2 regions of the Staphylococcus sp. TCBT05 genome follow, and region 2 is predicted to be linked to the other one. Evidence: riboswitches for the same ligand, from Rfam matches in the RefSeq annotation. Region 2 holds a riboswitch; the other holds the start of a gene.
The links. A riboswitch is a leader RNA that binds a small molecule or an ion and turns the genes downstream of it on or off. The one in region 2 is predicted to bind lysine.
Positions count from the first base shown of each region.

Region 1: it holds a riboswitch for lysine, as region 2 does, so the genes downstream of both, ACY191_RS09410 (aspartate kinase) here and ACY191_RS07945 (amino acid permease) in region 2, are expected to answer to the same signal.

Region 1 is NZ_JBUQDQ010000038.1:459,517-471,274, reverse strand. It holds gene ACY191_RS09420 (ABC-F family ATP-binding cassette domain-containing protein) at 1-1,052, shown strand, start outside; gene ACY191_RS09415 (aldo/keto reductase) at 1,220-2,050, shown strand; lysine riboswitch at 2,192-2,370, shown strand; gene ACY191_RS09410 (aspartate kinase) at 2,458-3,660, shown strand; gene ACY191_RS09405 (aspartate-semialdehyde dehydrogenase) at 3,710-4,699, shown strand; gene dapA (4-hydroxy-tetrahydrodipicolinate synthase) at 4,701-5,588, shown strand; gene dapB (4-hydroxy-tetrahydrodipicolinate reductase) at 5,585-6,307, shown strand; gene dapD (2,3,4,5-tetrahydropyridine-2,6-dicarboxylate N-acetyltransferase) at 6,330-7,049, shown strand; gene ACY191_RS09385 (amidohydrolase) at 7,301-8,449, shown strand; gene ACY191_RS09380 (alanine racemase) at 8,455-9,528, shown strand; gene lysA (diaminopimelate decarboxylase) at 9,531-10,796, shown strand; gene ACY191_RS09370 (NAD(P)H-dependent flavin oxidoreductase) at 10,941-11,758, opposite strand, start outside.
Region 2 is NZ_JBUQDQ010000038.1:174,217-185,974, reverse strand. It holds gene tig (trigger factor) at 1-661, opposite strand, end outside; gene ACY191_RS07970 (hypothetical protein) at 838-1,761, opposite strand; gene ACY191_RS07965 (NUDIX domain-containing protein) at 1,774-2,385, opposite strand; gene rplT (50S ribosomal protein L20) at 2,542-2,898, opposite strand; gene rpmI (50S ribosomal protein L35) at 2,959-3,159, opposite strand; gene infC (translation initiation factor IF-3) at 3,187-3,714, opposite strand; ribosomal protein L20 leader region at 3,738-3,865, opposite strand; gene ACY191_RS07945 (amino acid permease) at 3,928-5,415, opposite strand; lysine riboswitch at 5,625-5,796, opposite strand; gene thrS (threonine--tRNA ligase) at 5,859-7,796, opposite strand; gene dnaI (primosomal protein DnaI) at 8,141-9,064, opposite strand; gene ACY191_RS07930 (replication initiation and membrane attachment family protein) at 9,068-10,465, opposite strand; gene nrdR (transcriptional regulator NrdR) at 10,466-10,936, opposite strand; gene gap (type I glyceraldehyde-3-phosphate dehydrogenase) at 11,360-11,758, opposite strand, start outside.

The sequences.
Region 1 (11,758 bases), 290 kb from region 2:
GCTTAGATATTCCTGCGATTAGCTGGTTAGAAGACTTCTTAATTAATTTTGAAAATACAGTTATCGTTGTTTCGCATGATAGACACTTTTTAAATAATGTATGTACTCATATTGCAGATTTAGATTATGGTAAAATTAAAGTCTACGTTGGTAACTATGATTTTTGGTATCAATCTAGCCAATTAGCTATGAAAATGGCACAAGATCAAAATAAGAAAAAAGAAGAAAAAATCAAAGAACTACAAGATTTCGTAGCACGATTTTCTGCCAATGCATCAAAATCAAAACAAGCTACAAGTCGTAAGAAACAATTAGAAAAAATAGAATTAGAAGATATTCAACCTTCTTCACGTCGTTATCCATTTGTTAACTTCACACCTGAACGTGAAATCGGTAATGATTTATTGTTTGTGGAAAACCTATCTAAAACTGTAGATGGTGTGAAAGTATTAGACAATATTTCATTTACAATGGATCCAAATGACAAAGCGGTATTAATTGGTGATAGTGAAATTGCTAAGACAACTTTACTGAAAATATTAGCTGGAGAAATGGAACCAGACGAAGGTTCTGTTAGATGGGGTGTAACAACATCACGTAGTTACTTACCAAAAGATAATTCTGAATACTTCGAAGGCGTAAATATGAACTTAGTTGATTGGTTGCGTCAATATGCACCTGAAGATGAACAGACTGAAACTTTCTTACGTGGCTTCTTAGGACGTATGTTGTTTAGTGGTGAAGAAGTTAAGAAAAAAGCAGATGTTTTATCTGGTGGAGAAAAAGTGCGTTGTATGTTAAGTAAAATGATGCTATCAAGTTCGAATGTATTGTTACTTGATGAACCTACTAACCACTTAGATTTAGAAAGTATTACAGCGGTGAATGATGGATTGAAATCATTTAAAGGTTCAATTATCTTTACATCATATGATTTTGAATTTATAAATACGATTGCAAATCGTGTCATCGATTTAAATCCAGAAGGATCTGTTTCTAAAGAAATTCCATATGAGGAATATTTAAAGGAAACAGGCGTTTTAAATAAATAATTTTAATTAGTAAGTAACGTAGTTATCAGTGCAAATTAATGTATTTGATAACTGCGTTTTTTGTTTGTCTCCCCTTTTAATATTACTTTGTGTAGGCAAATTATTTTAAATAGATAATGTTGAGTTATATAATCAACATTGACAAAGTAAATAGGAGGAATAAGTTTATGAAAAATTTGAATTTGCTTGATGGCCAAGTATTGCCACAAATTGGTTTTGGTACATACAAATTAAATGGATCTGAAGGTGTACATGCTATAGTAAATGCCCTTAATCAAGGTTATAGAGTACTTGATACTGCCTATAATTATGAAAATGAAGGTACAGTTGGACGTGCGATAGAAATAAGTCATGTATCTCGAAATCAAATTATTATCACTTCTAAATTACCAGGACGTTATCAAGACTATGATGCTGCTTTAACAGCAATTCAAGAGTCAATTTATCGTTTGAATGTAGATTACATTGATTTATATTTAATTCATTGGCCTAATCCTAAACAAGGTAAATATGTTGAAGCTTGGAAAGCATTAATCGATGCTCAAAAAGCAGGTTTAATTAAATCTATCGGTGTGTGTAACTTTACACAAGAACATATTGAAACACTTGAACGTGAAACAGGTGTCTTACCTGCTGTTAACCAAATCGAACTACATCCTTACTTTAATCAAAAAGAAATGATTCAATTCAACAAAGAAAAAGGTATTGTTACAGAAGCATGGAGTCCACTGGGACGAGCATCAACTGTTATTAATGATGAAAATATTGCTACGATTGCTGAAAAGTACAATAAAACAATTCCGCAAATTATTTTAAGATGGCATGTGCAAAACGGCGTCGTTCCAATTCCAAAATCTACTTCTATTAGCAGACAAATACAAAATAAAGATGTGTTTGATTTCGCATTAACAGATGAAGACCTAGAAAAAATTGATAATTTAACACAACCAGATGGTAGATTAAAAGGACAAGATCCGGATAATTATGAAGAATTCTAATTAGTTAGTTAAATAATACACTATTAAAGTTAAATGGAAATTATATAGTTTAATTTTTCAGTAAATTAGAAAAACTTTGTTGAAAGCAGTTTACATGACATATAACCCTATGTATAATGTGAATCATAAACAAAAATTAAATAGTTTTGATGAGGCGCATCAATCATTAGTAAATTTTAGTAGAACCTGTCTGCTAGCAGCTAATTTTGAAAGGGTGAGATGCCGAAACAGTTATAATAGCAGCTTATAACACGTTGGACTTTATGGTTAAGAGCTAAGAGTCTGTCATTATTTTTAAATAATGGAGTGCATCACTTGTATATATTAATGAACAGGTTCGCAACTCCGGACTTGTTCTTTTTTTATATTACTGTGATTCTCCCCTATCATTGAGGAGGATATAGAAATTGAAAAGAAGTGTTTTAAAATTTGGAGGTTCTTCAGTTAGTGATTTTACTAAAATTAAAAGCATAGCTGAAATGTTAAAAAATAGAGTGGAACAAGGAGAACAATTGATTGTAGTTGTAAGTGCAATGGGTAAAACCACAGATGAGTTAATGGCGAATGTATCATCATTAACTTCTACGCCTAAGGATCAAGAATTAGCGTTGTTACTTACGACGGGTGAACAACAGACTGTTTCTTACCTTTCGATGGTATTGAATGATATCGGTGTTTCGGCAAGAGCGATGACCGGTTATCAAGCAGGTATTAAAACGACCGGACATCATCTGAAGAGTAGAATTGCTGAAATTGACCCCGAAACGTTTAATCAATCGTTTAACCATCACGATGTGTTAGTAGTCGCTGGATTCCAAGGCGTCAATGACGACTTGGAGATAACAACACTTGGTCGTGGAGGTTCAGATACGACTGCAGTAGCTTTAGCAGCTAGCAATCAAACACCGTGTGAAATTTATACGGATGTAGACGGCGTTTATGCAACAGATCCTAGGTTATATAAAGAAGCAAGGCGTTTGGATTATGTTTCATATGAAGAGATGATGGAAATGAGTGCTTTAGGTGCTGGCGTGTTGGAAACAAGAAGTGTTGAACTCGCTAATAATTATAATATTCCACTATATTTAGGAAGAACTTTATCAAATGTGAAAGGAACATGGATTATGCCACAAACTGAGATATTGGAGAAAAAAGCGGTAACAGGCGTTGCTTTAGACACACATATGATGCATGTAACAATCAGTTATCCCCTACCCGATAACAATTTGTTAACAGCATTGTTTAATGAATTAGAAGCGGGGTCTGTTAATGTTGATATGATTTCTCAAATTATTAACTTGGAAGGACTACAAATGTCCTTTACTATAAAAGATACAGATGTATTACAAATTACTAATATTTTTGAATCATTGACTGAACAATACAGTGCTTTAGACTTCAAAATTAATGAAGACTATGTCAAAATTTCATTAATCGGTTCAGGTATGCGTGATATGTCAGGTGTCGCTTCAAAAGCATTTCTTACATTAATTGAAAACGATATTCCTTTTTACCAAACTACAACTTCAGAAATTAGTATTTCAAGTGTGATTGATGCAGATAACGGTGAGCGCGCGGTACATGCTTTATATAAAGCTTTTGAAATCTGAATTTTCTAAAATTTTTATAAAATTAAATTATAAATGGAGTGTATAAATTATGACAAAATTAGCAGTAGCAGGTGCAACAGGTTTAGTAGGAAGAAACATGTTAGAGACTTTAGATAGAAAAGGCGTTAAATATGATGAATTAGTGTTATTTTCATCAGCTCGTTCAGCAGGTCAACAGGTAGAATTCCAAGGTAACACATATACTGTACAAGAATTAACAGAGGAAGCAGCAAATGAACACTACGACTATGTATTAATGAGTGCAGGTGGTAGCACAAGTGAACACTTCTCCCCTATTTTTGAACAAGCAGGAGCAATCGTTATCGATAATTCAAGTCAATGGAGAATGACGGAAGGTATTGATCTTATCGTTCCAGAAGTTAATGAACCAGTGTTAGAGCGTAAGATTATTGCAAATCCAAACTGTTCAACGATTCAATCTGTAGTTCCTTTAAAAGTCTTACAAGAAGCGTTTGGTTTAAACCGTGTAGCTTATACCACATATCAAGCTGTTTCTGGTTCAGGTGTTAAGGGTAAACAAGATTTAGCTGAAGGCGCAAATGGTAAAGAACCAGAAGCTTATCCGCACCCTATTTATAATAACGTATTACCACATATTGATGTATTTTTAGAAGACGGTTATACGAAAGAAGAACAAAAAATGATCGATGAAACAAGAAAAATCTTAAAAGATGATGATTTAAAAGTAACGGCGACATGTGTACGTGTTCCTGTACAAGATAGTCACAGTGTTCACATGAGTGTGACATTAAACAAAGATACGTCTGTTGCTGAGATTCAACAATTATTTGAACAGGACGAACGTGTCGTATTAGTCGATAACCCAGAAAAAAATGAATACCCGTTAGCGATTCATTCTACTGGTAAAGATGAAATATTTGTAGGTCGAATCCGAAAAGACGATTCTTTAGATAATACATTCCATGTTTGGTGTACTTCAGACAACTTATTGAAAGGTGCAGCATTGAACGCAGTACAAATTCTTGAGCAAGTAATGAGTCTGAAAGGAGTTAAATAAGATGGCACATATTTTTGAGGGCGTTGGTGTAGCCCTAACCACACCATTCACACATAATGAAGTTGATTACGATGCTTTAAGAAAACATTTAGCATATTTATTAGAAAATGAAGCGAAATCAATCGTTGTAAATGGAACAACTGCAGAAAATCCAACACTAACAGATGAAGAAAAAGAACACGTGTTAGAAGTAGTAGTGAATTATGTTGATGGGCGTGTTCCTGTAATTGCTGGAACTGGGACTAACAATACTCAAAAATCAATCCAAGCATCAGTGAGAGCACGTGAAATTGGTGCAGATGCTATTATGCTTATTACACCTTATTATAATAAAACAAGTCAGCGAGGTTTAATCGAACACTTTACCACAATTGCTGACGCAGTCAAATTACCAGTTGTATTATATAACGTCCCTTCTCGTACGAATATGACAATTGAACCTGAAACAGTAGAAACTTTAAGTGAAAATGAATATATTGTTGCTTTAAAAGATGCCACAAATGATTTTGAGTATTTAGAAGCTTTAAAATCACGTTTAAACTTAGCTGAATTTGCACTCTTTAGTGGTAATGACGATAATATTGTAGAATATTATCAAAGAGGTGGTCACGGTGTTATCTCTGTAGTAGCTAACGTTATACCAAAAACCTTCCAATCGTTATACGACGCTAAACAACAAGGGGAAAATATTGAAGCGCAATTTAAACCAGTTAAAGCTTTACTTGATGCATTGGCAGTTGATGTCAATCCAGTACCGATTAAAGTGTTAACTACAGTGGAAGGTTTTGGCAATTATGAAGTAAGATTACCACTAGTGACGCTACAAGATGATGATAGACAGAAATTAGAAACAGCATATGAACAATTTAAAGCAGGTGAACTAGTGTGAAAATATTATTAATTGGTTACGGCGCGATGAACGAGCGTGTAGCAAGATTAGCTGAAGAAAAAGGACATGAAATCAGTGGTATTATTGTGAGAAATAATGATAAGTCATATCCCTACCCTACTTTTGAAAAAATATCTGACGCAAAAGATGCAAATGTAGCGATTGATTTTTCAAATCCAGAATTATTATTACCACTATTAGATGATGATTTCGAATTACCATTAGTTATAGCAACTACAGGTGAAAAAGAAGAGATTATCGATAAATTGCAATTGTTAAGTAAAAAAATGCCTGTATTCTTTAGTGCAAATATGAGCTATGGTGTACATGCCCTAACTAAAATTTTGGAAGCAGCAGTCCCACTATTAGAAGATTTTGATATTGAATTAACAGAAGCACATCACAATAAAAAGGTAGATGCCCCAAGTGGTACACTTGTAAAATTATATGATGTAATTAAAGAATTAAGAACACAATCAACACCAGTATATGATCGTCATGAAAACAATGAAAAACGAACACAAGAAGAAATTGGTATTCATGCAGTACGTGGTGGTACAATCGTAGGACAACATGATGTATTATTTGCAGGTACAGATGAAACAATTGAAATTACACACCGTGCACAATCAAAAGATATTTTTGCCAATGGTGCAATCGGTGCTGCAGAGAAATTAGTTAACAAAGAAAATGGTTATTACACATTTAACAACTTATAAAATTCAAGGAGCGTATTAAATTATGGTACAACATTTAACGGCAGAAGAAATTATTCAATATATTAGTGACGCAAAGAAAACAACCCCTATTAAAGTTTATGCAAACGGAAACTTTAATGATGTAGCATTCCCAGAAGAATTTAAAGTGTTTGGTTCAGAAGATTCAAAAGTAATTTTCTGTGAAGCGGATGATTGGAAATCATTTTACGAGCAGCATCAAGCTGCAATTACAGATTTAGAAATTGAAATGGATCGTCGTAACTCTGCAATTCCATTGAAAGATTTAACTAATACAAATGCACGTATTGAACCAGGAGCATTTATTAGAGAACAAGCAATTATTGAAGACGGAGCGGTTGTAATGATGGGTGCAACAATCAACATCGGAGCAGTTGTTGGTGAAGGCACAATGGTTGATATGAATGCTACGCTTGGAGGACGAGCAACGACTGGTAAAAACGTACATGTCGGCGCAGGTTCAGTTCTTGCAGGTGTCATCGAACCACCTAGTGCCTCTCCTGTTGTAATTGAAGATAATGTATTAATTGGTGCTAATGCTGTAATTCTCGAAGGCGTACGCGTTGGTGAAGGAGCAGTTGTAGCAGCTGGCGCTATCGTTACTCAAGACGTACCAGCAGGAGCAGTAGTTGCGGGTACACCAGCTAAAGTTATTAAGCAAACGAGTGAAGTTGAAGATTCTAAACGTGAAATCGTATCAGCGTTAAGAAAATTAAACGACTAATATAATTAAAATATTTACTAATTGAATTGGATGAAAAACAACTGGGATTTACGTTGTTTTTATCCATTATTATCGGAGGATAAAGATACTTTTGGTTAATGACGATGCACTTGTCGAATTTAACTTACAATTTCTTTACCTCCATTTTTTAAAAATTTATATACATAATGTATTTGCAACCTATAGTTATATTTAAACTACTTAAATATGAGAATTTAATTGATAATAATAAATAAAGGATCTGATCTTAAATGAATGAATTAGAATTCGTTACTAAACATAGAAGACATTTACATCAACATCCAGAATTAAGCCTTCATGAATATGAGACAACGACGTATATAGCTGCATTTTTAGATGAACTGGGAATAACTTACAAACGTCCATTAGAAACTGGCATAATAGCATTTCTTGAGGGAAACAGTGATCGTACAATCGCTTATCGTGCAGATATAGACGCCCTACCAATATTTGAGGAAAATGACGTTGCCTATAGAAGTTCAACAGATAATGTTATGCACGCATGTGGCCATGATGGACATACTACAGCGCTAATGCTGTTTGTAAAACGTTGCAAAGCATTAGCTGAAAATGGTGAATTACCACATAATGTCGTATTTATTTTCCAGCCAGCTGAAGAAACAGGTGGTGGTGCGAATCGACTTATCAAGGCGGGTGCATTTGAAGCATATAATATAGAAGCAGTATTTGGAATTCATGTTATGCCTTTTGAAGATGAAGGTAAAGTTGTTATTAGAGATGAAGAAATTACTGCAAGTGCTACGGAGTACAGATTCTTCTTAAATGGATTATCAAGTCATGTAGCAGATAAAGAACAAGGCCATTCTTGTGGAGAAGCTTTGCAACATGTGTTAACTCAAGTTGGTCAAATTCAACAATATCATTTAAATGGTCTGAAACGCAATATTGTACATATGGGACACTTTGAAGCTGGTGAAGCAATCAACACAGTGCCTAGTAATGGATATTTAGAAGGTACAATAAGAACATATGATGTGAACGATTTAGAAATTGTGAAACAACAAATGCAGAAAATCGCAGAAAGTGTTAAATTGTTGTTTGATGTAGATTGTGAGGTTAAATTTGAAGAAGGATATCCCCCTACTTATAATGATCCAACATTAAAGCACAAAGTAACACAGGGTCTAACTAGTGCAAACTTTGAGATTATTGATAAACCTACGCCTTATTTATTTGGTGAAGACTTTAGTTTTTATAGTCAATTTGCACCGAGTTATTTTGTATTTGTCGGTGTACGAGATGAATCTAAAGGTTATATTACAGGTTTGCATACAGCAACATTAAACTTTAACGAATATATGTTGATACGTGTTGCAGATTACTATGAACAGTTATTAAAAACTTACAGTGAGGTGTGACGTAAATGACTGCTACTTGGTCAGTGGAAACAGCAGAATTTAAAAAGAATGCCGCAAATGTTGTTAATAACAATAATATTATGGCTGTTGTAAAAAATAATGCTTATCATTATGGCTTGAACTTTGCGGTAGAACAATTTTTACAAATTGGGATTAACACATTCAGTACGACCTCTTTAAAGGAAGCTGTACGAATTAGAAAGATAGCACCGGAAGCAACCATATTCTTGATGAATGCAGTATATGAGTTTGATGTTTTAAGAGAACATCAAATTCATATGACATTGCCTTCCCTTCAATATTATTATGAACATGTGGAAGATTTATATGATATTCATGTACATTTAGAATTCGAAAATTTATTGCATCGTTCAGGTTTGAAAACAATTGATGAAATAAAGGAAGTCTTGCAGCATCATGAACAGAATGAAAATACATTGAAAATGCATATTTCAGGCTTATGGACACATTTTGGATATGCTGATGAATTTGATGTTCCTGACTATGATATTGAAAAAACAGCATGGCTGAATGTTGTTGAAACGCTATTAAAGGATGGCTATCAATTTGAAATGATACATGCACAAAATAGTGCGAGCTATTATAGAGAAGGTTGTGTGCTTCCAAATCATACACATGCACGTGTTGGTATTGCTTTATATGGTTCAAGACCTTATGGTTCATTAGATGAATCATTGATTAAACAGTCATTAACTGTTAAAGGAAATGTAATTCAAGTTCGCGAAGTACAACAAGGAGATTATTGTGGGTATAGCTTTGCCTACGAAGCGACTGAGAACAATACAAAACTGGCAGTCGTTGATGTGGGATATGGTGATGGCATATTAAAGGCACGTGCGAAACATGAAGCTATGATCAACGGTAAAAGATATCCAATTAGAGCTTTGATGATGAGTCATATGTTTGTAGAAGTGGATTCAGAAGTAAATGCACAAGATGAGGTAATACTATATAATAATGATATGCGCGTAGATGAGTATACATTTAAAGGTGTGGGAGCTAATTCAGAGCAACTCAGCGCAATGAATCATGACTCACTAATAAAGGAGTATAGATAAAGATGGTAGTAGAATACAACAATAACGGCGAATTAACGATGGGTGGTACAAGTCTAAAGACGATTGCACAAAGCTTTGGTACCCCTACTATAGTATATGATGAAGTACAAATTAGAAACCAAATGAGACGCTATCATGAAGCATTTAAGGCAAGTGGTTTAACATATAATATCTCTTATGCTTCAAAGGCGTTTACTTGTATTCAAATGGTTAAACTTGTGCAAGAGGAAGGTTTAGAATTAGATGTAGTATCTGAAGGTGAACTCTATACTGCATTGGAAGCTGGTTTTGATCCACAACATATTCATTTTCATGGTAACAATAAAACAAAGCATGAAATCCAATATGCCTTAGAAAGCAAAGTTGGCTATATTGTTATAGATTCATTAGAGGAAATTGACTTGATTGATCGTTACGCAAGTGAAACAGTCAATGTTGTATTGCGTTTGAATCCTGGTGTTGAAGCACATACACATGAATTTATACAAACAGGTCAAGAAGATAGTAAATTTGGATTGTCGATTAAACATGGTTTAGCTATAGAAGGTGTCAAAAAAGTGTTTGCATCAAAGCGCTTAAACCTTAAAGGGGTCCACTTCCATGTTGGTTCACAAATCGAAGGCACAGAAGCGATGATTGAAACAGCTAAAATAGTGATTTCTTGGTTGAAAGACAATGATATTAATGTAGAGCTAATTAATCTTGGTGGTGGTTTCAGTATTCGATATGTTGAAGGCGATGTGAGTTTCCCTATTGAAGATGGTATTAAAGAAATCACAGAAGCTATTAAGACGATAGCTGAAGAAACCAATTATCCACTTCCAGAGATTGGTATTGAACCCGGTCGTTCGATCGTTGGTGAAGCTGGAATTACTTTATACGAAGTAGGAACAATCAAAGAAATCCCAGACGTTAATAAATATGTGTCAATTGATGGTGGCATGAGTGATCATATCCGTACTGCACTCTATGATGCGAGTTATGAAGCGTTGCTAGTAAATCGCAATGATGAAGCGAATGAAACAGTCACATTAGCCGGTAAGCTTTGTGAATCAGGTGATATTATTATTAAAAATGCTCAACTTCCAAATACAGTAAAACGTGGAGATTATCTCGCTATTTTATCAACGGGTGCCTATCATTATTCCATGGCTTCAAATTATAACCAAATGCAAAAACCATCTGTATTCTTCTTGAAAGATGGTAAAGCAAGAGAAGTTATAAAAAGACAATCATTAAGACAACTCATAATTAATGATACCAAATAATCAAATTTCAGAAGATAAATAAACAAAACCACAATCAAGTTAGTGCTGTTTGTTAGTGAATGTTGAACTATAGAATGATATTCACAGAACTTACAACACATCAGATTGTGGTTTTGTTTTTATATGTTATTAAGCAGCATAAACTTATTGAATATCCTTCATGACATCTTTAATAATATTTTTTACCGGTTTGATTTCAGAAATAGTAGAAATGCCTGTGCCAACTGAGACAAATCCATTTTCAGTATCACCATCTAACATACCTAATTTCATGTTAGCGCCCCCACCCATATACTGAGACAATTCGCTATTTGAATAGCCTTGGCGATCCATTTCTACTAATTCTTCTGCCAATTTTCCGGGTAACGATCTGTAGTATGCTGGTAAAGTTCTAAATAATAATAAATCTGTAGCATTTGAATCGACAATTTTTTGCTTAACATTTTCAGCAGCTGGGTTTTCTGATGTAGCAATAAACAAGCTACCTGCAAACACGCCTTCTGCACCTAACGCAAAAGCAGCATTTACTGTTCTGTAGTCTCCAATACCGCCAGCGGCAACGACAGGAATATCAATTGCATCGGCAATCATAGGTACAATTGAAAAAGTACCAATCACGCGTTCTGGAACTGTACCACCCTCATCAAAACCTGTTGCTACGTAAATATCTGCTCCAAAAGACTCAGCCTCTTTAGCATTTTCAATTGTTGGTGTTAAGGGTCTATATATTATTTTAATTTGATGTGATTTCAATTTTTGGTATAGTGATTTATCCTTTATATACTCGTTGGCAAGTACTACAGTAACACCCTCTTCAATAATTACTTCAACCAATTGTTCTGTATAAGCCATATCCCTACTTATGACTAATGGTACGCCAAATGGCTTATCTGTGAGTTGCTTAATTTTTTTAATTTCTTGTCGAAAACGCTCTATTGTATCGGTAACAGAACGTGTAATTA
Region 2 (11,758 bases):
CTGGGAAAGTAACGTTTACATCTTTCTCTTCACCAGCTTTAACACCTACTAATTGTTCTTCGAATCCTGGGATAAATGAACCTGAACCGATTTCTAAATCGTAACCGTCAGCTTGTCCACCTTCGAATTGTTCACCGTCAACATAACCATCAAAGTCGATGTTTACTGTATCGCCTTCTTCAACAGCACCATCTTCTTTAACGACCATTTCAGCTAAGTGGCCTAATTGGTGATCGATAGACTCTTGAACTTCTTCGTCTGTTAATTCAGAACTTTGTTTTTCGATTTCTAATCCTTTGTAGTCACCTAATTGTACTTCAGGCTCAACTACTACAGTAGCTTCGAAAGTCATGTCTTTACCTTTTTCAATTGAAGTAACATTGATTTCAGGTTGATCAACTGGTTTAATGCCAGTTTCATCAATTGCTTCACCGTAAGCTTCTGGTAATAAGATATCAACTGCATCTTGATATAATGCTTCTACGCCAAAGCGTTGTTCAAAGATTGGACGTGGTACTTTACCTTTACGGAAACCAGGTACATTAATTTGTTTAACTACTTTTTTAAAAGCCTTATCAATTGCATTGTCTACTTTTTCTGCTGGAACTGTAACGGATAATACACCTTCGTTACCTTCCTTTTTTTCCCAAGTTGCTGTCATGTATAAAAACCTCCATGATTATCCTATTTTATTTTTTCAACTCCATTATTATAGCATACGTCAATGTTCTACACAAACACGGAACATACAAAACAATTGGCATGTTGAAATTTTAATTAATTCGATTTTTTAATACTACCATATTTACTTACCCAAATTACACAAACTTAATTAAATTATTCCTGTATATCGATGGATACAAGTAATTTGGTAACTTCGTTTGATTCATCTATTTCCTCTAGCCCCAACATCGATTTGAAATAGTTTACATATGCTTCTATCCAAACTGCTAGTGGTGCAAACTCAAGAATATCAAGTGGGTATAATAAAATCGCATGATTATTCATTAAGTGATGTGCTTCATCTGTTATTTGTGCAGCGTCATCTTCTAAACGATTGAGCACTTCTGGTATAACTTGTATCTTTATGTCTGTATGGTCCAGTCCTGCTAAATCTTTAGGAATCGGTAATAAATCAAACCCGTACTTCTTAATTTGTACTGGCTCACTGTAACTTGCAAAACGTAAATATTCAAGCATAATGCTTATCACATTAGGTGCTAACGGTAACGCTTCTATAAGATTTGCCACCGTTTTTTTATAATTATATTGATTATGATCTATTAAAGTTAACACTGTATTGACCTGTTCTCTCACAGACAATACGTCAAATTGTTGTAGTTGTTGTGACGCACGTTCATTATGTTGTTCTAGTTGACTGAGAGCATATTCCTTTAAAGGGTACAACTCCATACGTGTTCTATGATCATTGACCTCATCAATAATTTGGTCAATGACTTCGACCACTTCAAAATATTGTCCTAAACCACTTAAACTTTTAATATAATAGACCATTAATTCATCGTACTTTGTTATGCCTTGCTTTAATAAAATGATAGCCTCTTCACGTAATTCTAAATAATGTTTCATTTGATATAGCATGGAACATTTCAATAATGCCAAAGCGTCATCAAGTTCAAATTGTCTTTCATAATCCTCAAACAATTCATACGCATGATCGAAATGACCATTGTGTAAAGATTCTTTGATGTCTCGTGTTAACTTTTTTTGTGATTGCGGAAAAGGGATAATATCAGACATAGCCATACACCTCTACTTTAATGCTTGTAATATTAAAGCACTCCATGTTTCAAAATCATCATAATTGTCAATTTTTGCTTGATCCATCCACTTTATTCTTAAAGTATCGGTCTCTTTTGCCTCAACATCACTACTATTGACATTAATTTTAAACACAACGCCCATATGTACTTCTCCAACTTCATTAGTATCATCATTAATAAAGCCAATGTAGGCTAAGTTTTGAGATTTTTGAGCAGATAATCCAACTTCTTCTTCTAGTTCTCTTTGTGCGTTAACTCTTAACACTTCATTAATTGAGTCTGCACCTTTAACATCATTCATATGGCCACCAACACCAATCGATGATTGTCCGTGTAATCTAGCTTCACCGCCACCTGACAAACGTTCGTAAACTAAAATTTCATCACGCTCATTTTCCAAAATACAATATGAAATGAGTTGTTTATATGTAGGGTCCTCCTCCATATCTCCGCGACGTTTCACTTCATATTTAGTCAAAGTATCAAATATTTCTTGACCTTTCACTGAATTTTTATCCAAGAAACCATTAAATTTATTTTTTTCTTCATTAAATAATGTAGATCTTGGTACTACTGTTATCATTTCATCAAACTTAGACATAATTTACTCCTTTGAATCTGACTTTACAGCCATTTTATCAAATGATAACGCTATATATCAAAATGTTTATTAAACACAACATATATGTACCATCTTTTAAGTATAAATATAAAATAAAGAGATGTACAAAGGTGTACATCTCTTTATTTTGAAATATTATTTTAAAGCTTCTTTAGCTTTAGCTACTAATTCACCGAAAGCTTTTTCATCTGAAATAGCAATTTCAGAAAGCATTTTACGGTTAACATCGATTTCAGCTTTTTTCAAACCATTCATTAATCTTGAATAGCTCATGTCATGTTGACGTGCAGCCGCATTGATACGAGTAATCCATAATTTACGGAAATCACGTTTTCTTTGACGACGGTCACGGAATGAATATTGACCTGATTTCATTACTTGTTGTTTTGCTACTTTATATAATGTGCGTTTTGCACCGAAGTAACCTTTAGCTAATTTAATCGTCTTTTTACGACGAGCTCTTGTTACTGTTCCACCTTTAACTCGTGGCATAATAAATTCCTCCTCTAAATATCTTCGTACTTAATATGTTCTTCTGACTTTTTGCGTCAATTATTTTTTATAAGATAATAATTGTTTTACACGTTTCATGTCTGATTTGTGTACTAATGAAGCTTTACGTAATTTACGTTTTTGCTTAGTAGATTTGTTTGCGAATAAGTGAGATGTGAAAGCTCTTGAACGTTTTAATTTACCTGAACCAGTTCTTTTAACACGTTTAGCTGCTCCACGGTGTGTTTTCATTTTAGGCATGATTCATTTCCTCCTGTAATATCTTTATTATTTTTCGTTTAATGGGCTAAGCGTAATAAACATTTGACGCCCGTCCATTTTTGGTCTTTGTTCAACTGTTGCGATATCTTTACATTCATCTGCAAATTTCTCTAAAACACGTTGACCAATTTCTTTGTGCGTAATCGCACGACCTCTGAAACGAATTGAAACTTTACATTTATCGCCTTTAGATAAAAATTTGCGACCATTTTTCAATTTTGTTTGGAAATCATGTTCCTCAATTGTTGGACTCAAACGAATTTCTTTAAGATTAATTGTTTTTTGTTTCTTCTTCATTTCTTTTTCTTTTTTCTGTTGTTCGAATTTATACTTACCGTAATCCATAATTCTAGCAACAGGTGGTTTAGCGTTTGGAGCCATTAAGACTACATCTAAACCAACACGATCAGCCATTTCAAGGGCTTCGTTTTTCGTTTTAACGCCAATTTGTTCTCCATCTTGGCCAATTAAACGTAATTCTTTTGCGCGAATCTTTTCGTTAACTTGAGTTTGATCTTTTGCTATGGTTGACACCTCCAAGATTTTTACGAAATTATCCCAAGCAAAAAGAGCGAGTACATAACATACCCGCTCTTCTCTACACATGACAATCCATGTATATATAGACCTGCCAACTGCAATTAGCGTCGCTACAGGTGAGAAGCGGGAGCTTCTTCTTGGTTCGTTTCGTATTCAACGTTACCTATCATATCAACATTAATTGGCTAAGTCAACAGTTTTATTAAATTATTTTATTTCATCCATTTTTACATCTTGACGCAAGTCAACTTGTTCTAAAGGAATCTTCTTCGTTTTATAGCGTAATTTATGATAGATAAAGAACACTAAGAATACTGGTATTCCCATATAAGTAATGACAAAGCGATTTAAATCAAAGTCACCTGTTTTGATGAAATCAACGTCTTGACCAATGATAACAATCACACATAATATACCGGCAAAAATAGGTCCAAATGGGAATAGTTTAGCAGTATATTTAAGCTTAGATTTATCATAATTTTGCTTGTTAAATGCCTTTCTAAATCTATAGTGGCTTATCGCAATACCTACCCATGCAATAAAACCGGTCATACCACTAGCTGCAACGATATATTGATAAGCATCTCCACTTACATGTTGTAATAAGAAAATACCGATTACAATTAATGCAGTTACGAATAATGAAATATACGGTACACCGTATTTGTTAGTTTTACCAAAAATTGGAAAGGCTAGTTTATCTTTACTCATTGAATATAACATACGTGTTGATGCATACATTCCAGAATTACCTGCAGATAATACTGAGGTAAGGATGACAGCATTCATAAATGACGCTGCAAATGCTAAACCAGCATTTTTAAAGACTAATGTAAATGGTGATGTAGCTACACTATCATCTCCACCCATTAACGCAGAGCTATCATATGGAATTAACATACCGATAACAAATATCGCTAAGATGTAAAATAATAATATTCTCCAGAATACTTGTTTTATCGCTTTAGGTACTGCACGCTCTGGATTTTCAGATTCACCTGCAGTAATACCAATCAATTCTGTTCCTTGGAATGAGAATCCGGCAACTAAGAATACACCTAATATAGATAATAAGCTTCCACCAATACCATCACCTAAGATTGGTCCATTTCCTTTTGTAAATGTATCAAAGCCAACAAATTCGCCACCCATGATACCTACAATCGTTAACAATCCAATCGCAATAAAGATAATAACTGTTACGACTTTAATCAAAGCAAACCAATATTCACTTTCTCCATAAACTCGAACTGATAAAGCATTTAAACCAAAGATAATTATTAAGAATAAACAACTCCACAACCACGCTGGAATGCCTGCTAAAGGACTCCAATATTGTATAACTTGTGCAGCTATTGTAACATCTGCCGCTACTGTTATTACCCAGTTAAACCAATAGTTCCATCCTAATGCAAATCCTAATGAAGGATCTACAAATCTTGTTGCATATGTACTAAATGAACCAGATACCGGTAAATAAGTAGCCATTTCACCTAGTGATGTCATTAAGAAGAATACCATTGCACCGATTATAGCGTAGGCGAGCAATGCACCTAGAGCTCCAGCGTCATGGATTGCACCACCTGAAGTCATAAATAACCCAGTTCCGATACAACCTCCAATTGCTATCATTGAAATATGACGGTCTTTAAGTCCCCTTTGTATACCATCATTCTGATTATTTTGTTTTGCCATAGAAGCTTCCTTTCTTTGTAAACTTAGAGGTTAACTTTCTATATGTTTTAGCCAGTGTCTTTATAGTTTGTCTCATACTGACAGCTTATGATTATCCACATCAGTAGTCACTATAATTTTGCTCTTTCCCGAAGCATATGCTTTATAGTTTTACGCCTAAAAAAAGGTTGCATACCTAATAGATATGCAACCAATTTAATAATAGCATGTATATAGGTAGCACATCACATATGTGACAGTTCAGTCTCTTTCGATAACTGACCCAACAAACAGTATAAATGGATAAAGTCTGTTTCGGCGATTTTACCTTTCAACATTCGTCATATGACCCATTCGACATCAAAATGCTTACTTATTAAAAACGCAACCTCTAACTCAAATTTTATGAATTTTATTTATTTCACTAACTTGTAATATACATTATTTTGTAAAGACTTTCAAGACTATCTTTGTTTTTTCAAACGAATCTCATCTACAAGATTCCAAATGAATTCATCTTTTTCAAGTGTTTCTTGATCTTGAGAACCATATTTCCTTACATTTACTTCATTGTTTTCAACTTCTTTATCACCAACAACAAGTTGATAAGGAATTTTTTGCATTTGAGCTTCTCTTATTTTATAGCCCATTTTTTCATTACGATCATCAATGTCTACACGTACGCCTTGTGATTTCAACTCATCTTGAATATGACGTGCATAATCATAATGTAAATCAACATTAACTGGAATAATAGCTACTTGTTTAGGTGCTAACCAAGTAGGATATGCACCCTTAGTTTCTTCAGTCAAGAATGCAACAAATCGTTCCATTGTTGACACTACGCCTCGGTGTATAACTACTGGGCGATGTTGTTCACCATCATTTCCGATATATGTTAAATCGAATTTTTGAGGTAATAAGAAATCGAGTTGTGCAGTAGATAATGTTTCTTCTTTACCCATTGCAGTTTGAACTTGAACGTCTAATTTCGGACCATAGAACGCCGCTTCACCGATTGCTTCTTCATAATCCAATTCTAATTCATCAGACGCTTCTTTTAACATGCTTTCAGCTTTGTTCCACATATCATCATCATCGAAGTATTTTTCTTTATCTTCAGGATCGCGGTAACTTAATCGGAATGAATAATTTTCAAAACCAAAATCATTATAAACATCAATTATAAGATTAACAACGCGTTTGAATTCTTCTTTAATTTGATCTGGACGTACGAAAATATGCGCATCATTTAAAGTCATACCACGAACACGTTGCAATCCTGATACTGCCCCACTTGCTTCATAACGATGCATTGTACCTAACTCTGCAATACGAATTGGCAACTCACGGTATGAATGTGGTTTATTCGCATAGATCATCATATGATGCGGGCAGTTCATAGGGCGTAGTACCATTTCTTCATTTTCGTCTAATTTCATTGTTGGGAACATATCATCTTGATAGTGATCCCAGTGACCAGATGTTTTATATAAATCAACATTTGCCATAACTGGTGTATACACGTGATCATATCCCATGCTCACCTCTTTATCGACAATATAACGTTCGATTTCACGGCGAATTGTAGCACCGTTAGGCAACCATAAAGGTAGACCCGCACCAACAAGTTGGTTATTAGAGAATAATTCTAACTCCTTACCAATTTTACGGTGATCACGTTCTTTTCTTTCTTCAAGCATTTGTAAATGTGCTTTTAAATCCTTTTTGTCAAAGAACGCAGTACCATAAATACGTTGTAGCATTTTATTATTGCTATCACCACGCCAATATGCACCAGCTGTAGATAATAGTTTAAACTCTTTTATTTTCGCAGTAGTTGGAACATGTACACCTCGACAAAGATCTGTAAATTCACCTTGAGAGTATAATGTTACATTTTCATCTTCAGGTATTGCATCAATCAATTCTTGTTTATAAGGGTCATCACTAAAGAATGCTTTTGCTTCATTTCTAGTTACCACTTTACGTTCTATTGGATAATTTTCATTGACTATTTGTTTCATTGTCTTTTCAATTTTTTCAAAGTCATCAGATGATATACTTTCTTCCATATCGAAGTCATAGTAGAATCCACCCTCAATCACTGGACCTACACCAAAGCAAACATCTCCATACAGACGTTTTAAAGCTTGTGCCATTAAATGTGCTGTCGAATGACGTAACACTTCTAATGCTTCTTCACTACCTGGTGTTACGATTTCAATTTCCCCATCAGTTTCAATTGGACGTGTTAAATCAATCAATTGTCCATTTAATTTACCTGCAACAGCTTTTTTACGTAAACCAGGGCTAATAGATTGTGCTATATCTTCAGTTGTTGTGCCTTTATCAAACACCTTCGAATTGCCATCTGGAAATGTTATATTAATTTGCTCCATAATTACCCTCCTATTTTTCATATGTACTATCATCAATAATGAACTGTCAAACACACTACTAAAAAAACAAAAAGACCCCATCCCAAAAGGGACGAGGTCATCGTGGTACCACCCTAAAATAAGACATCGTCTAACTTAAAGTTAACTTTGCCTACTCTACTTAAGATAACGGTCTTGAGCCGGATGTGATTTAGCACACCATTTACAAAGTAGTAATGAACAAGTATACTTACCAAAATCTCATCTCACTTGGCTCTCTGTAAAGTATTCACTGGTCCATCATGTCTTTGACAATTTCATATTGATTTAGATTTATCTATATTATACAACAATTATTCAATATTTCAATCGTTCCTATAATTTTTTCCTTCAAGATAGTATGGTGTAGCCAATGCTTTAATACGCTCTAATATTCTAGCCGCCTTAGTTTGCTCTGTACCATCACGGGTCACAGAAAGATGATGTTCCAATTCTTTGAAGCTCAGGTTAGATGTGAAGAATGTAGGTAGTTCTTGTACCATACGATAATGTAACAATGGGCCAATCACTTCATCACGTGCCCACGGCGTAATTTCCTCAGCACCGATATCATCTAATATTAAGATATTCGCTTCTCTTACACGTGATAACTTAGTTTCAAATGAACCATCTTTAAATCCACCCTTTAATGTTCGAATGAATTCTGGTAAGTATACGATAGTTGAAGGAATTTTTTTAGTCTTTAACTGATTGGCGATTGCTCCCATTATAAATGACTTGCCTGTACCAAATGGCCCATATAAATAAAGTCCTTTAACACCCGTCTCTTTATTGGTGATTTGTTCACACACTTTATTTACCGCCATAGCTACGTCCAATCTATCACGTTTATCCATATAAATATCTTCTAATTTAGCATTTAAAGTATCGCGTTGCATATGGTGCGAAGTAATTAGATGGGAGTTGAATCGTTCTTCATCATGCTTTATTTTACATGGACATGGCAAATATTTAATTTTTATATGTCCATGTTCAATATATAACTCTGGTACATGCCCCTTTACAAAGTTCGGACATTGTTCAAATGCATGGCCATCATAATGTTTTTGTTGATCTTTATATTCTTGCAAAATATTTAAATCTTCATCAATCATAGCATTAGTTAGATTCTTCTGATTTGACTCTAAAAAAGCTTTTACATCAGGATCATTTATTACATCTTTTTTAATTTTAGCAATGCGCTTTGATAAATCATTAGAGTCGCCCATTATATTACTAAAAGACTTCATAGCTTATTCCTCCTTCCATTGTTGTTTCAAATGTTTAAGAAAGGCTTCTCTATCAGCCTTTAATTTTTCATCTTCTTCTGGTTCATTGTTTGCAGTTGCAGGATGATCATCCTGATCCTTAGCTTCTAATAACCATTTTGGCGTCATTTCTCTTGACGCTAATTGACGTTGTTTATACTTTGGAGCATGATTACGTGGTTCAGATTGTGCCTTATTCACTTTCATCGCTTGTTGATATGCTTGCTCTGCAGTCTTAATTCCTTTTTTCTTCCAATTGGACGCTATTTCTAAAATGTAAGTCTTTGGCAACTTCATATCTTCTTTTAACATAACATATTGAAGTAATACATTAATGACACCGAATGATAGTTTTTCTCGTTCAATTAAATCTTCAATCATAAACTTTTGTTGTGCAGTTGGTTCAGATTCTGACCAAGAAGCTAACATGTCAATCGGACTAGTTTCTTCTAGTTGCTGTAACCATTGTTGTTGTTTACTTTCCGTTGATGCACTTTGTTGAGTTGGTTCACTTTGTTGAGTTGGTGCAGATTTTGAAACTGCGTCACCCTTTTTATTTAATTTAGGTAACTGTTGTTCATGTTCAATTAAATAATAAGTTCGAGCATGCTTTCTTAACTCTTCAAAAGAAAGTTCTTGGGCACTAGTAATCGATTTCAAGATAATGCGTTTCATCGATTCTGGTGTCAAACCATATAAAGTAGCTAACTGTGTGATTAACTGTTTTGCATCTTTATTGATAATCTTTTTACTAATAAAATGTGTCTGCAATAGGTCATATAATGTCTCAAAATCAAACTTTACATCTGAAAGCTCGATGCCATTATAATGTTGGTCGTTCGGAATTTTACTCGTATCCACTTTAACTTGATGATTAGGTACTTTAAATACATCTGTAAATGTTCGCGTGACCTCTTGATAGTGTTGCATTGCTACAGTATGTTCTGCTTCGAAATACTGCTTTAATTGATGGTAACGCTGCTTACTGACTTCACTGTAAAGATAGACTGACAACATTGGATCATTAAAAAATTGTTTAGCAGATGGTGGTTGCACCAATTGATAGACAAATGAAGAAAGTTGTTCATCATGCTTTACAAAGGATTTCATTAGCCCAATACCTTCTAGCAAATCCATTTGTTTTCGAAATTCTAGCAAATTAATCTTTAATTCACTCATAATAATATAATGTGTAGCAATTGTGTCGGCTGACTGCTCAACAAATTGGTTTAAATAATGGTATAAACCAATTGCCTCAGGACCTATAAGTGGTGTAAATAATCTATTTAGTATTTGCAAATGTCTGTGATTGATTTCAAAATTACGAATGACATTAAAGTTATCATGCGGTCGCAATCCATAATCATTTGCCTGTAATCCCATCTAAGAATCACTCCGTTTATTCTCTGCTAAAATACCTTGCATCGATTCTAATAATTGATCGACATCTTTAAACTCTTTATAGACAGACGCAAATCTCACATAAGATACTTGATCCACGTGCATCAATAAGTTCATTACATACTCCCCAATTTCTCGCGAAGAAATTTCAGCTTGACCTGCATCACGCAATTGCCATTCAACATTATTTGTAATTTCCTCTAACTGTTCATATCGTACAGGTCTTTTCTCACATGATCGCACAAGTCCGTTTAAGATTTTCTCACGTAAAAATTGTTCCCTTGTTCCGTCTTTTTTCACGACGATTAATGGTCTCTTCTCTATATGTTCAAAAGTTGTAAAACGTGTCCCACACTTTTCACATTCTCTTCTTCTACGAATCGCATTAACTTCATCAGCATGTCTAGAGTCGACGACACGTGATTGCGTCGAATTACATTTCGGGCATTTCATCGTCTTATCACCCTCTCAATTTGATTAATTTTCATTATACTATAAATATGAGTCCCACAAAAGAATGGCAACACTTCAACTGAAATCACTTTACTTTTAGTTGTTTTATTATATTAAAATTTATAATTTACACCCATTTTCTTGGTTCCTAATAAAAATGCGCCATATAATATTAAAAAAACGTAATGATTTCGACCATCTCATTTGGCAAGTCATTTTATCACAATACGATTCAAACGTTAATATATTATTGTTGCAATTCAACATGGTGTTATCATTTTCCTGATCGAGGTATACTAAATACGCTTAAATAGTAACAACTTCACATAATTAAGAAAACGCCAATCTCTATTTTTAACAATAGAAATCGACGTTTTAACTCATTAGAGATAGTTTACTCTACATTGATTATTATATTTTATATTAAGAATTAACCACGGCAGATGTCTGATTTGCAATTAACGAACCAATTTGTGCCGCTACTTCTACAACTCTATTAGAATAACCCCATTCATTATCATACCAAGCGATTACTTTAACCTTTTTATCACCCATTACCATCGTACTTTGTGTATCAATGATAGCAGAATGTGGATTTGTATTATAATCCATAGATACTAATGGTGCATCTTCTGTATCAATCACACCACCTAATGTATGTGCTTTGAATGCTTCGTTAACTTCTTCAACTGTAACAGATTTCTCTAAATCTACAACTAAATCTACTAAAGATACATTTTTTGTAGGTACTCTTAAGGCCATACCATGTAATTTACCTTCTAATTCTGGCAACACTTCTTTTAATGCTTTCGCAGCACCTGT